DNA from 2 places in the Blautia sp. HCP3S3_C4 genome. Region 1 is predicted to be linked to the other one. Evidence: riboswitches for the same ligand, from Rfam matches in the RefSeq annotation. Region 1 holds a riboswitch; the other holds the start of a gene.
The links. Region 1 has a riboswitch for cobalamin ahead of ACTNC6_RS08085 (ABC transporter substrate-binding protein). Riboswitches for the same ligand answer to the same signal wherever they lie in the genome.
Positions count from the first base shown of each region.

Region 2: it holds a riboswitch for cobalamin, as region 1 does, so the genes downstream of both, ACTNC6_RS01140 (cysteine-rich small domain-containing protein) here and ACTNC6_RS08085 (ABC transporter substrate-binding protein) in region 1, are expected to answer to the same signal.

Region 1 covers NZ_JBQHWF010000007.1:41,994-49,679, reverse strand. Annotated here, with positions in the region: gene ACTNC6_RS08110 (hypothetical protein) at 1-273, shown strand, start outside; gene uraA (uracil permease) at 605-1,855, shown strand; gene ACTNC6_RS08100 (GntR family transcriptional regulator) at 1,990-2,361, shown strand; gene ACTNC6_RS08095 (ABC transporter ATP-binding protein) at 2,365-3,210, shown strand; gene ACTNC6_RS08090 (ABC-2 transporter permease) at 3,207-3,857, shown strand; cobalamin riboswitch at 3,936-4,212, shown strand; gene ACTNC6_RS08085 (ABC transporter substrate-binding protein) at 4,328-5,452, shown strand; gene ACTNC6_RS08080 (FecCD family ABC transporter permease) at 5,467-6,552, shown strand; gene ACTNC6_RS08075 (ABC transporter ATP-binding protein) at 6,552-7,307, shown strand; gene ACTNC6_RS08070 (CGGC domain-containing protein) at 7,375-7,686, shown strand, end outside.
Region 2 covers NZ_JBQHWF010000001.1:240,438-248,123, forward strand. Annotated here, with positions in the region: gene ACTNC6_RS01130 (N-acetylmuramoyl-L-alanine amidase family protein) at 1-223, shown strand, start outside; gene ACTNC6_RS01135 (C40 family peptidase) at 450-1,865, shown strand; cobalamin riboswitch at 2,045-2,237, shown strand; gene ACTNC6_RS01140 (cysteine-rich small domain-containing protein) at 2,514-2,807, shown strand; gene ACTNC6_RS01145 (phosphatase) at 2,928-3,650, opposite strand; gene ACTNC6_RS01150 (glycyl radical protein) at 3,958-6,483, shown strand; gene ACTNC6_RS01155 (glycyl-radical enzyme activating protein) at 6,499-7,290, shown strand; gene ACTNC6_RS01160 (class II aldolase/adducin family protein) at 7,469-7,686, shown strand, end outside.

The DNA.
Region 1 (7,686 bases):
AACGGGCAGGATATCTTTATAGAAAATACTCTTTATTTTTTCTTGCACTGCGAAGAAAACTGTTGCGATTGGCTTATGAAAGAATACTCCAATATCCGGAATGAATATTTAAGATCTATGTTGTGCTTAGTAATTGGGTTTCGAGGAGATGTAGAAATGATTCCTTTTTTGATGAAAGAAACAGAACGTCTGGAAAGAACGTATCCCCAAGAAACATATGCACAAGGTCCGATACTTGCTATTCAGGAACTTGCTGTCAGATTTCTTAATTGAAGTCTATGTGGTGTTCTGAGGAGCAATGAGTAGTCCTACGTTTGTAACGTGTTTGCAACACTACATTCCAAAAATCCAGTAAAATCAAGCCTTCCAAGTTACCTAAACGATAATTATTGCTGTTCAATATTATGCTATTTATCCCGGAAGTATTTTTGCTTCCGGGATTTTATTATGTTATAGGAAATTACTCCGTAATGTTCCTATAACATAATAAAGCCCTCCGGGCAGGATTCTTTCTTGTGCATGAAAAAGATAGTGGATTTTTCAGAATAATATGTGTATAATGAAGCAAAATGTGAAAAAATAAGGGAAAAGAGAGGAAGAAAAAGTGGAAAAAAGAATTATTCAGGTAGAAGACAAGGTGCCTGCAAAGCTGCTGATCCCGCTTAGTATCCAGCATATGTTTGCCATGTTTGGTGCATCTGTACTGGTTCCGTTTCTGTTCGGGATCAATCCGGCCATCGTACTGCTGATGAACGGTGTGGGAACTTTACTGTTTATTTTGATCACAAAGGGAAAAGCTCCGGCCTACCTTGGATCAAGCTTTGCTTTTCTGTCACCGGGAATTCTGGTCATGACAAAATTCGGATACCAGTATGCACTGGGTGGATTTGTAGTTCTTGGCATTGCTGGTATGATCCTGGCGCTGATCATTGGAAAATGTGGAACCAAATGGATTGATATTGTGCTTCCCACAGCTGCAATGGGACCGGTAGTTGCACTGATCGGTCTGGAGCTTGCCGGAAGTGCTGCAAGTACAGCAGGACTTCTTGACGATAAGATAGATATGAAAAATGTGATCGTATTTCTGGTAACACTGGGAGTTGCAGTGTTTGGACAGATTCTGTTTAGAGGATTCTTATCAGTGATCCCAATCCTGATCGCAATCATTGCAGGATATGTGGCAGCAGTTCTCTGCGGAATCCTGGATTTTACAGCAGTAAAAGAGGCTACATTCTTTGCGCTGCCTAATTTCCAGCATCCGAAATTTAATCTGGAAGCGATTTTGACAATCTTCCCGGCACTTCTTCTGGTAACATCCGAGCATATCGGACATCAGATCGTAACCAGCAAGATTGTAGGGAAAGATCTGCTGAAAGAACCAGGCTTACATCGTTCTCTTTTTGCAGACTTCTTTTCTACAACTCTGTCTGCATGTATGGGTTCTGTACCCACAACTACTTATGGTGAGAATATTGGTGTTATGGCCATGACAAAGGTTTACAGTGTGCAGGTAATCGGAGGTGCGGCTGTTCTCTCTATCTGCTGTTCCTTCCTTGGAAAACTGGCAGCACTGATCAATACCATTCCCGGTCCTGTAATCGGAGGAATTTCTTTCCTACTCTATGGTATGATCGGTACATCAGGACTTCGTATGCTGGTAGATAATAAGGTAGATTACGGTAAATCCAGAAACCTGACACTGACCTCTGTTGTATTTATCGTAGGTCTTTCCGGAATCTCCCTGAATCTGGGAAATGTAAAACTGACAGGCATGGTACTGGCATGTGTTGTAGGTATGGCACTGAGCCTGGTGTTCTATATTCTGGACAAGCTACATCTGACAAATGATCAGTGATATTGGATAACTGATATATAAATGAACGAAAACCTTCGGGCAGGAATGTCCGGAGGTTTTTGTGTATAACAGTATAAAACAGTTGACAACAGTTATGCACTGTTATATACTGTTTACAGATGGAGGAGAAACATATGCATATAATAATCAATAATTCATCCATGGTACCTATTTATGAACAGATCATAGACCAGATTAAGTCTGCGATTATCAGAGGAGAGTTACAGCCGGACACTGTATTACCTTCAGTACGCAGTTTGTCAAAGGAACTGAAGATCAGTGCCCTGACTGTGAAGAAAGCCTACGACAATCTGGAAGAAGAAGGATTTACCGTCACTGTTCATGGAAAAGGAACCTACGTTGCAGCCACAAATAAAAACCTGATGAGGGAAGAACAGCTCAAAGAAGTAGAACATGATCTGGAGCAGGCAATCATGAAGGGCAGAAGATGTGGACTGAACGATGAGGAAATCAGAAATCTTTTTGAAATGATCATGGAGGACTAAGACATGTTGAAAATCAGTCATTTGCAGAAACATTACAGAGGTTTTTCGCTGGACTGTTCTATGGAAGTACAGCCTGGGATGATTACAGGACTTATTGGAAGAAATGGTTCCGGGAAATCCACCACATTTAAAGCTTTGCTCGGCTTGATTCATCCGGATGGCGGAGAGATAGAGGTCTTTGGGAAAAAGGCAGAAGAGCTTAAGCCGGAGGATAAGCAGAAACTGGCAGTTGTTTTTGCAGATTCAGGCTTCAGTATGTATCTGACAGCAGCGGGCGTGGCAAATATTATGAAAAGCATATATCCGGATTTTGACAGAGAGAAATTCCTGCAGCAGTGCAGAAGATTCAATCTGCCCACAGACAAGAAAATCAAAGAATTTTCCACTGGTATGAAAGCAAAGTTTAAAGTACTGGCAGCATTAAGCCATAAGGCAGAACTGCTGATTCTGGATGAGCCCACAGTTGGTCTGGATGTGATCGCCAGGGATGAGGTGCTGAACATGCTGAGAGAATATATGGAAGAAAATGAAAGCAGTTCTATTCTGATCAGTTCACATATTTCATCAGATCTGGAGAGTCTTTGTGACGATTTTTATATGATCCATGCCGGAAAAATTATCCTTCATGAGGATACAGATGTACTGCTGTCAGATTATGCAGTTCTTAAAGTTTCAGAAGAAGAGTACGAAAAACTGGATCAGCAATACCTTATTAAGATTCGGAAAGAAGCTTATGGATACAGGTGTCTGACAAACCAGAAACAATTTTATATGGAAAATTATCCGGATGTTGTAATTGAGAATGGAAAGATTGATGATCTGGTAGTGATGATGGAGGAACAGGTATGAAGGGATTATTTGTAAAGGATATAGAACTGATGAAACAGCAGAAACAGTCTTTTATCCTGGTTATTGTAATGGGAGTCATCCTGAATCTGGCAGGAAGCGGGAGCGTCAGTTTTGCTATAGGATATTTTATGATTGCCACAGCAATTTTTGCCATTACGACTATAAGTTATGATGAGTTTGATAATGGTCTTGCATTTCTTATGACCTTGCCGGTTACCAGAAAACAGTATGTGGCGGAGAAATATCTGCTGGGAGCAGGGCTTACGGCTGCAGCGTGGGGAATTGAAGCAATAACGGGAGTGATCTGTAAAGGTGTGGCAGAGCTTCAGGGGTGCCTGAGTGAGAAAATTATTGACACTCTGATATACATTCCACTGGCGCTTCTTATGTTGTCAGTATCGCTCCCGCTTGTAATACATTTTGGAGCAGAAAAAGGACGTTATATTGCAATGGTCATGTGGGCTATTATAATTGCCGTAGTTTATATTCTGATAAAAACAATGGGACTTTCAGCAGACGCAGTCGGTGCATGGCTGAATGGACTGAAATGGGGAATGGTATTGGCCGGAGTTGTATTATTTACAGTAATTGTATATATGGGATCTTTTTGGATTGGTGTCCGGCTTATGGAGAAGAAAGAATTCTGATGTGTCTCGAATATGGTTGTAATTATAAAAGCAGTGTGCTAAAATTATATCAGCGTAATTGAATAGCTGTTAAGTGAACATTATCATACGCAGATTTTGTGTATGATAATGTGAGAGGGAATCAGGTGAAATGCCTGAACGGTTGCGGCCACTGTATACAGAAAAAAAGCGGGATTGTAATATGTCATTGCATAAATATGTGAGAAGGCGGAATCCGGCTGTCAGAGAGTATCTGGAAATATTTCTGATACAATATTCATGAACTGCTGAAGCATGGATGTTGTATCAGTTTTTATTTTATGGGAACTTTCTGTGATCTGTGAGTCAGGAAACCTGCCTGACAGCGTAAAGAAGGAGCTTCCGTAAAAAGTATCCGTTATTCTTATCACTTCTATTTTACTTTTTCTGAAGTCTCATCTTTTCGGTTACACGAACAGGTAAATAACATATACGAAAAGAGAGGAAGTCAAATGAAAAACAGGTATTTATCCACAAGAATCATGGCAATTATGATGGCAGCAGCTATGGCAGTTTCCGCAGCTCCGGCAGCTTTTGCAGCAGAGAGAGCAGACTCTGAGACAATCAAAGAGGACAATCAGCCGGCAGCAGATGCAGACTCTGATACACAGGAAGATGCAGACGCACAGGATTCAGCAGATGCAGATAAGACAGCAGACGCAGAAGGTACAAAGACAGAATATCCTCTGACCATCACAACCTATGATTATGATGGAAATGAAATCGAAACAACCTATGAAAAGGCACCGGAGAAAGTTCTTGCTGTATATCAGGGAAGCATTGAAACCATGCTTGCACTTGGCCTGGAAGACCGTCTGGTAGCTACTGCAGGTCTTGACAATGAAGTTCCGGATGAACTTAAAGATGCATTTTCAAAAACAAATTATCTTGATGAATTTACCCCATCCCTTGAGACTGTAACGATGTTGGAGCCAGACATGATCTTATCCTGGAGCTCCCTGTTTTCTGATAAAAATCTCGGAAATGTAACAGACTGGATTGACAAAGGCTGCAACACTTATTACAACACAAACACACGCCCTGACGGAGACAGAACTCTGGAAAATGAATTTACAGACATCTTAAATCTTGGAAAGATTTTTGATGTACAGGACAAAGCACAGGCAATCGTAGATGATGCAAAGGCAGTGATCGATAAAACTCTTACAGCAACAGCAGATGTAGAAGAGAAACCAAGCGTAATGGTTCTGGAACCTCTTGGAGAAGATATCACAAACTATGGTGCAAAGAGCCTTGGTGGAGATATGGTAACACAACTGGGTGCGACTCTGGCAAACCCGGATGCTTCTACAGCAGGAAAAGAAGATATCATTGCAGCAAACCCTGATGTGATTTTTGTTGTATACATGCCATATGCAGGTGATGATCCGGAAACTGTAAAAGAAAGCCAGCTTGCCGTTATCAAGGATGACGAAGCACTTCAGAGCCTTGACGCTGTAAAGAACGGTCGTGTTTATCCGATCATGCTCAGTGAAATGTACGCAAGTGCAACACGTACACAGGATGGTATTGAAACTTTCGCAAAAGGATTATATCCGGATGTGAATTTTGACTGATTGAGGACATAACAGTGAAAGAACAGGTTTCACAGACAAAAAAAGGCAGTGTGCTCAGGACATCCATGTATGTGGCAGTTCTTATCGGGCTTGCGGCATTTTTGATTTTTTCCATTCTTGCAGCAATCACTTTTGGAAATGCAGATCTGTTACTGAAAGATGTTTACAGTGTCATTGCATATAAATTGTTTCATATCAAAAGCCTGTCCGCCTATGCAGAAGGCGCAGTTCACGATGTTGTGTGGCTGATCCGGCTGCCCAGAGTCCTGCTGGCTCTGGCAGTTGGAATGGCTCTTTCCGTCTGTGGCGTAGTTATGCAGGCGATTGTCCAGAACCCACTGGCAGATCCGTATGTACTTGGTATTTCATCCGGTGCATCCTTTGGTGCAACACTGGCGATCATGCTTGGAGTTGGTGGATTTCTCGGTGGAAACTCAGTTGGTGTTACTGCATTTATTGGTGCAATGGTCACTTCTTTTGCAGTAATTGCCATTGCAAACATGGGCGGAAAAGCTACTTCTGCCAAACTGATCCTTGCCGGAATGGCTGTCAGTGCGGTATGTTCTGCTTTTTCCAATTTTGTTATCTATATCACCAATGACAAAAATGCAGCAACAGAAGTAATGAAGTGGACGATGGGAAGCCTTGCAGGCGCAAGCTGGAGCAGAGTAGGTGTAATGCTTCCTGTTACATTGATCTGTGTAATTATTTTCTGGACGCAATATCGTAATCTGAATCTGATGCTGTTAGGAGATGATGTATCGATCACACTGGGAACTGATTTGCACAGGCTGAGAACTTTTTATCTGATCGTTGCTTCTGTAATGATTGGGTTTGCAGTATATTGTGCGGGTGTGATCGGCTTTGTAGGACTTGTGATCCCTCATGTGATCAGAATCCTGTTTGGAACAGACCACAGAAGATTACTGCCATTAAGTGCACTGCTTGGTGCATCATTCCTGATCTGGTGTGATGTGGCATGTCGTGTGATCCTGAAGAATTCTGAGATGCCGATCGGTGTGCTGGTATCCATTATCGGTGCTCCATGCTTTATTTATCTGCTTGTGCGGAAATCCTATGGATTTGGAGGTAGTAAGTAATGAAAATCACTACAGAAGATATTCAGGTTGGATTTCACGCCAGACAGATACTGAAGGGAATTTCCATAGAGTCAAAGGATAAGGAACTGGTAGGGATCATCGGACCAAACGGAAGCGGAAAATCTACATTATTAAAATGCATCTACCGTATCCTGAAGCCAGATGCAGGTGCCGTTTATTTGGACGGCGAAGAACTCCATTCCATGAGCGTAAAAAGCTCCGCCAGAAAAATGGCAGTTGTGGCACAGCACAATTACTACAACTTTGATTTTACCGTACGGGAAGTCGTGTTGATGGGACGTGCACCTCATAAGAAAGCATTGGAACGGGATAATGCAAAAGATTACCGGATTGTTGAAGAAGCACTGAAAACGGTACAGATGGATGCATTTGCGGATCGCACATTTTCTACGCTGTCAGGTGGAGAGCAGCAGAGGGTTATTCTGGCAAGAGCACTTGCACAGCAGACACCTGCACTGATCCTTGATGAGCCGACTAACCATCTGGATATCACACATCAGATCATGCTGATGGAACTGGTAAAGAAACTTAACGTAACTGTAATATCAGCTATCCATGACCTGAATATTGCGGCGGCATACTGTGATAAGATTTATGTATTGAAAGATGGTGTGCTGGAAGGATATGGAACTCCACAGGAAGTACTCACTCAGGAGCTGATCAAAAGGATTTACCAGGTAGATTCGGAAGTGGTAAATGACAGCCGCGGGAAGATGCATATTTTATTTTTATAATATGAGAATTGACAGGCCAGAGTCAGAAAAAATTTTGACTCTGGCCTGTTGTATATGGAGGAAAAAGATGAATAAGATAGGAATTTTAACGTGTATTCATTCTAATAATGTATGCGCCAGAGTCGGATGCCTGGCAGCATTTCAGAACAGAACTGATTTCTTTCAGGATTATCCGGAAGATACCTGTCTGGCAGCAATGATGACCTGCAATGGATGCAAAGACGCCAACCCGACAGACCCCATAGAAGACAAAGGAATCCTGGAAAAGATAGACAGACTGGTCAGCGAAAAGATCAGTGCCATCCACGTAGGTGTCTGTCGTCTTCCGGATGGAAAGCATGAATGTCCAAGGATGACACAGATCTGCAATATGATAGAA
Region 2 (7,686 bases), on a different contig from region 1:
TCCTACACCGAATGGAACGTATGGAAGTCAGGCAATTGCACTGGCACAGAAATATATGTCCAGATATCCGGGATATGCAAAATATGGTTCTGCATATCACACATCCAGCGGTAATTACAGCCGTAACGGAAACTATTTCAGATGGAACAGAAATACACTTTCTGATCCGGATGGATATCTGAGCAAGACCGCAGATCAGATTCTGGCAGATCTTTTCAGTTAAGAAATTGAGAGATGCATTCAAATTCAATATGAAATGAAAGAAGCAGCTTGTCCGTTGGGACGGCTGCTTTTTTGCGTAAACATTACTAAATGTTACGGAAATTTAAAATAATTTATAAAAAATCCTTGCATTCATGGAAATGATGTGTTAATATGAATAAGACTTAAAATAAATATTACGAAACTATTACATAAAAAGAAATAAAAGGTTACGAGGACGAGAGACCATGAAGAAAAAAATTGTATGTCTTACATTAGCACTGCTTATGACTGCATCACAGGCCGTAAGCGTAAGCGCTTCCAGAGAAGATGATTTAAGAGAAGAACAGGCGATTACAAGCCAACAGCTTGATGCCACATATTCCCGCATGGATGAACTGGCAAATGCAAAAGCACAGCTTGAGAGTGAAATTTCAGAGTTGGATTCCAATCTTGTTAATGTTATGGTTTCCATCGATACTCTTAAAAATGATATCAGCAATAAAGAGGTTGATATCATCAGAACAAAACAGGATCTTGCAAAAGCGCAGAAAGCCAGAGATAAGCAGTACGAGAGTATGAAGAAGCGTATCCAGTGTCTGTATGAGCAGGGTGGTGATTCTGCATGGTTCCAGATGATGTTGAATTCCGAAGATCTCAGTGATCTTCTTACACGAGCTGAGAATACCCAGCAGATGTATGAACAGGACAGAAAAAATCTGGACAAATATGTGAAGACCATTGATGAAGTAAATAATTTAAAAACACAGTATGAGTCTGATAAGGCAGAGCTGGAAGAGATGAAATCTTCTTATGAAGAGCAGTCTTATACTCTTCAGTACCAGATTGATCAGAAAAAATCTGAGTCTGCTGATTATGAAAATGAAATCGCATATGCACAGCAGCAGGCAACAGAATATGCAAATCTTCTGGCAGAGCAGACAGCAGAGATCCAGCAGTTGGAAGCAGAGCGTATTGCGGCAGAGGAAGAGGCCAGACGTCAGGCAGAGGAAGAAGCTGCAAGACAGGCGGCAGAAGAAGCTGCTGCAGCAGAGGAAGCTGCAAACTCAGAAGATGTAGAGTATGATGAGGATGGAAATCCGGTTGAAAATACAGATGAGGATACAGACGAAGATAACTATGAGGGATCAGACGATGTAGAATATGATGAAGATGGCAATGTCATTGATAATGCACAGTCCGGTGAGGATGTGGAATATGATGAGTATGGCAATGTTATTGATTCTGACAATACAGTATCAAAGGAAGATTATGAAGAAGAACAGTCTTCTGATTCTGACAATTCTTCTTCTGGTTCAGGCTCAGGCTCTTCTGTAGTGGATTATGCTACACAGTTTGTGGGAAATCCATATGTATGGGGAGGAACAAGTCTTACAAGTGGTGCAGACTGTTCTGGATTTGTACAGAGTGTATATGCCAACTTTGGAGTAAGCCTTCCGAGAACTTCTTATGAACAGCAGAATTGTGGAACAGAAGTATCTTACGCAGATGCGCAGCCAGGTGATCTGATCTGTTATGGCGGCCATGTGGCAATTTATATGGGAAATGGACGTATTGTACATGCATCCAACTCTGTAGACGGCATTAAGATCAGCGACAACGCTGCATACAGAACAATTGTATCAGTAAGAAGACTTGTATAATCTGCAAAAGATTATATCCGATAAAAAATAATGAGGAAAGACCGGGTGACGTCCATATGTGTTGTTGCCTGGTTTTTTATTTGAAAAAATTTTTAAAAAGTATATAAAAAAGTTTCTGAAAAACTTTGACAAATAGTTGACATTCTCTAACAGTGATGCTATTATAAGGACAGTATAATTCCATATAGAACATATTAAGTGCTGATACTGTTATTTATACAGTACAGAGAGAGGGAATCAGGTGAGAAACCTGAGCGATCCGGTCACTGTAACAGAGGAGCAAATCTCGCAGATCCATTGTGCCATAGCATGAGAAGGAGAGAGGAGCGATGAGCCTGGAGCCAGGAAACCTGCTTAGTATGGCGAGGTTAAACTTCCGTGTAAAGTGTAACAACCAACTCCGTTGAATCCGCAGCTTCGGAGCGTTGTCTGCTTTTTCGAAGGCAGACATTTTTTATGGAATGCGCCTGTTCTTTATGAATTATACATGATTAAATGGCAGGCGATACTACTTCGGAAATATTCGTTCCCTCCGCGCACTCATGAACGGATTAATCTTCTACCCCGGAGTAGCATCGCTCCCTCTTTATTATGGAGAAAATCATAGATTGATCTGTTGTCTGCCTATTTGGAAGAAGGGAATAAGATATGGAAAAACCATATTGGGAAGATAAAGAGTATTCTTTTTTCAGTCATAAAAAATGTGAGTTTTTTCCCTGCCATAAGGGAGCAGATCCTGAGGATTTTAACTGTTTGTTTTGTTATTGCCCTTTATATGCACTGGGGGATCAATGCGGTGGGAATTTTCGATATACAGACAGTGGGCTGAAGGACTGTACCAACTGTCAGCTTCCTCATAAGAGAAAGAACTATGGATATGTGACCGGGAAATATCAGGAACTGGCTGAGCTGATGAAGAAAATGCGTGCAGATCAGCAGTAAGGCTGGCTGACCGGTGAAAATAAAAAAGATCATCAATGGATATTTATATGAGAAATATCTGTTGATGATCTTTTTTTGTATACCTGCATAAGAAATGGTATGAACACATATTGGAAACAACTAACGGGTTTGAAGAAATACCTTCAGTCTGGGAATCTGATTGTTCAGAATCAATGATTCGGGAAAGCCGGTTTGGTGAACGAACTCTGCTGCATAGGTAAAATCTCCTACATGCTCTTTTCCATGGCTGTCGCTGGATAAAACAATGGGAAGCTGATATTTAAGGCAGCAACGAAGGATTTCTGCGTTATTTGCCCTGGTGTCACCGCGGTATCCGCCGGGAGTCAGTGAGACTTCGTTGATTTCAAAAATTACATTTTCTCTGCTGGCTGTATAAGCCAGTGCATCGTAATCCACCGGAAAAGCCGGGTTATCACAATGGCCCAGAACCTTTACGGCAGGATACTTCATTGCATTCTGGTATGCAAGAGTATTCTCTTTGACAGTTCCGGATCTGTAGTTCTGGCCATGCATACTTATGATAGCGTAGTCCAGATTAGACAACAGCTCATCACTTAGATCTACATGTCCCTGAATGTCCAGAATATTGAGTTCTACGCCATAAAGTACTTCTACACCAAAACGCTTTCTGGGGCAGAATGGCAACCCGCGGAAATAAGAAGATGTGCCGGAAGCAAGAGTACCGGGACCGTGATCAGTGATGCCCAGAAGCTTCATGCCTTTGCGTCCGGCTTCTTTTGCCATATCGGAAATTGTGCAGGAAGTACCGTGTCCGCTTGCAATGGAATGTGTATGGATATCTGCAAGATACGTAAGGATCATCCCCTTTTAAATAAAATTAATGACTGTTTTGCAGAGATATTCTGAAAAAATATATATAACAATTATGACAGAAAGAAGAAAGGTTGTCAATTGGGGTTCGGAATAAAAACAACTAAATTTTACAAACAATTCAAACAAAAAACAACATAGAAACAGTTTGAAATATGTTGTTTTTTGTTGACCTTATGAGGCGAATGAGGTATAATGGTTTTACATGAGTACATGAAAAAAAGTGAAAGAAATTTGTCTGAGCGCCGGGAATGGCAATGCGAAGATAAAAACTCCTCTTTCATGAGAAAGGAGAAACATGGAAAAATTTCAAACATCAGATATTCCCAAATCTCCGAGAATCCAGAAGCTGGTAGATGCTCTTTATGAGCATATGCCGGTGATTGAATCTTCCAGAGCGAAGCTTCTGACGGAATCTTATAAGGAGACGGAAGGCGAACCGATCATTACCCGTAGGGCCAAAGCATTTGCACATATTCTGCATCATATTCCGATTATCATCCGCGATAATGAATTGATTGTAGGAAGCAGTACCATTGCTCCCAGAGGATGTCAGACCTTCCCGGAATTTTCCTATGAATGGCTGGAGGCTGAATTGGACACAGTTGCTACCAGAACAGCTGACCCATTTGATATTGCAGAGCAGACTAAAGCTGATCTGCTGGAAGCAGATAAATACTGGAAGGGAAGAACAACCAGTGAACTTGCTACTTCCTATATGGCACCGGAAGCCATTAAGGCTATCGAACATAATATCTTTACACCTGGAAATTATTTCTATAATGGCGTAGGACATGTTACTGTAAAATACTGGGAGGTACTGGAAATCGGTTTCGAGGGTATTATGGAGAAAACCCGGGAAGAACTGAAAAAATGCAATGTAGGTGATGGTGATTATGCCCGCAAATCTCATTTTCTGGAAGCTGTACTGATCAGCTGCCAGGCAGTGATTGATTATGCACATCGCTATGCACAGCTTGCAGAGCAAATGGCGTCACAGTGTACAGATCCTGTCAGAAAACAGGAACTGCTTCAGATTGCTGCAAACTGCAGCAGAGTACCGGGAAAGGGTGCAGACAGCTTTTATGAAGCCTGCCAGTCATTCTGGTTTATACAGCAACTGTTACAAATGGAATCCAGTGGCCACTCTATTTCTCCAGGACGTTTTGATCAGTATATGTATCCATATTATAAGAAGGATGTGGAGAGAGGTGCTCTCACCAGAGAGTACGCACAGGAACTGATGGACTGTATCTGGGTGAAACTGAATGATCTGAATAAATGCCGTGATGCGGCATCAGCAGAGGGATTTGCAGGTTACAGCCTTTTCCAGAACCTGATCGCAGGTGGTCAGAACAGTGAAGGGGAAGATGTGACAAATGATCTTTCTATTATGTGCATTCAGGCTTCCATGCATGTAAGACTGCCTCAGCCTTCCCTTTCTGTAAGAGTGTGGAACGGTTCCCCTCATGAATTCCTGATCAAGGCTGCAGAGCTTACCAGAACAGGAATCGGACTGCCGGCATATTACAATGATGAGGTGATCATTCCGGCATTGCAGAACAGAGGACTTTCCCTGGCAGATGCCCGTGACTATAACATTATCGGATGTGTGGAACCGCAGAAAGCAGGTAAGACAGAAGGCTGGCATGATGCTGCATTCTTCAATATGTGCCGTCCGCTGGAGCTTGTTTTCTCCAATGGTATGGACAAGGGTGAGATGGTGGGTATTCCTACCGGCGATGTGACTCAGATGAACACCTTTGAGGAATTCTTTGATGCTTACAAGAAACAGATGGAATATTGTATTTCACTTCTTGTAAATGCGGATAATGCCATTGATGTGGCACATGCGGAGAGATGTCCGCTACCATTCCTTTCCTGTATGGTGGATGACTGCCTGAAAAAAGGCAAATCCGTTCAGGAAGGCGGTGCAGTTTATAATTTCACAGGACCACAGGGCTTTGGTGTCGCAAATATGGCAGATGGTCTTTTTGCAGTACGCCAGCTGGTTTATGATGAAAAGAAGATTTCCATGAAAGAGCTGAAAGAAGCACTGATATGGAACTACGATAAAGGATTGGATGCCCAGTCTGCCGGAGATATTGGAACAGAGATCCTGAAGGCTATGAAGGCGGCAGGACGGAATGTGGATGCATCTACAGCGGCTGCAGTGCTTAACAGTCTGATCGGCATGAAGCCGGAACCGGATAAGCTTTCCAGATTCAAAGAAATCCACGACATGATCGATGAGGTTCCGAAATTCGGAAATGACATTCCGGAGGTTGACTATTTTGCCAGAGAGGTTGCCTATACATATACCAAGCCTCTTCAGAATTATAAGAATCCAAGGGGCGGACAGTTCCAGGCAGGACTTTATCCGGTATCTGCAAATGTTCCGCTGGGCGGACAGACAGGAGCTACTCCTGACGGCAGATATGCACATACTCCTGTGGCAGATGGAGTTTCTCCGTCAGCAGGCAAGGATGTAAAGGGACCGACAGCAGCAGCATCTTCTGTTGCAAGACTGGATCATTTTATTGTATCCAATGGAACCTTGTTTAATCAGAAATTCCATCCGTCTGCTCTTTCAGGACGGGAGGGACTTGAGAAATTTGTGGCACTGATCCGTTCCTACTTTGACCAGAAGGGCATGCACATGCAGTTTAATGTAGTTGACAGACAAACTCTGCTGGATGCACAGGAACATCCTGAGAAGTATAAACATCTGGTCGTACGTGTGGCTGGCTACAGTGCACTGTTTACAACACTTTCCAGATCTCTGCAGGATGATATTATCCGCCGTACAGAGCAGGGATTTTAACAGAGAGGGGAAAACATGGACTGTTTGGATACAAAGGGCAGGGTGTTTGATGTCCAGCGATATTCTATCCATGACGGACCTGGAATAAGAACTATTGTTTTTCTGAAGGGCTGTGTGCTCAGATGCAAATGGTGCTGTAACCCGGAATCCCAGGAATACAGAATTCAGAATATGAAGGTTCTGGGAGAAAATAAGGTGATTGGTTATGACGCTACAGTCAGAGAGATGATCGAAGAGGTGGAAAGGGACAGGCCTTATTACTATCGTTCGGGGGGCGGTATGACGCTTTCGGGAGGCGAGTGCCTGTGCCAGCCTGATTTTGCCAGGGATCTGCTCCGTGCAGCAAAGGAACGGGGAATCACTACAGCAATTGAGAGTATGGCCTGCGCACCCTGGGAGACCATAGAAGCGATCCTTCCTTATCTGGATACCTATCTGATGGATATTAAGCACACAAACCATGAAAAACATAAAGCCTTTACCGGGAAATCCAATGAATTGATGATGGAGAATGCCAGAAAGGTTGCTGTTTCAGGTAAGACTCACCTGGTGATCCGGGTGCCGGTAATTCCTACTTTTAATGATACGGTAGAGGAGATTCAGGGGATTGCCAGATTTGCGTCAACTCTTCCCGGAGTGGATAAGATACATCTTCTGCCTTACCACAGATTAGGACAGGATAAATATGAAGGCCTTGGAAGACCCTATCTCATGGGAGATATCGAACCTCCGACAAAAGAGCATATGGAAACCCTTAAAAAAGCGGTACATGCTGTCTGCGCACTTGACTGCCAGATCGGAGGATAAAAATAAATATTATATGTGGAATCCAGAATCCACATAAATATAAAACAAACAAAAACAACACAGAAAAGATGTGAAAAACAACACAAAACAACGCTGTTCTCTTGACTTTTTATGCGGATTATGTTATGATCAGTGAAGAAACGTCAAAGAACCAAATGCCTTAAGGAGGAAAATGAGCATGGTAAACGAATTTGAAATCAAAAAACAGATCTGTGACATCGGAAGAAGAATCTACAACCGCAACATGGTGGCAGCTAACGACGGAAATATCTCCGTAAAATTAAATGACAATGAATTCCTTTGCACACCAACAGGTGTTTCCAAAGGCTTCATGACACCAGAGTTTATCTGTAAAGTTGATGCCCAGGGTAATGTGATCCAGGCTAATCCGGGATT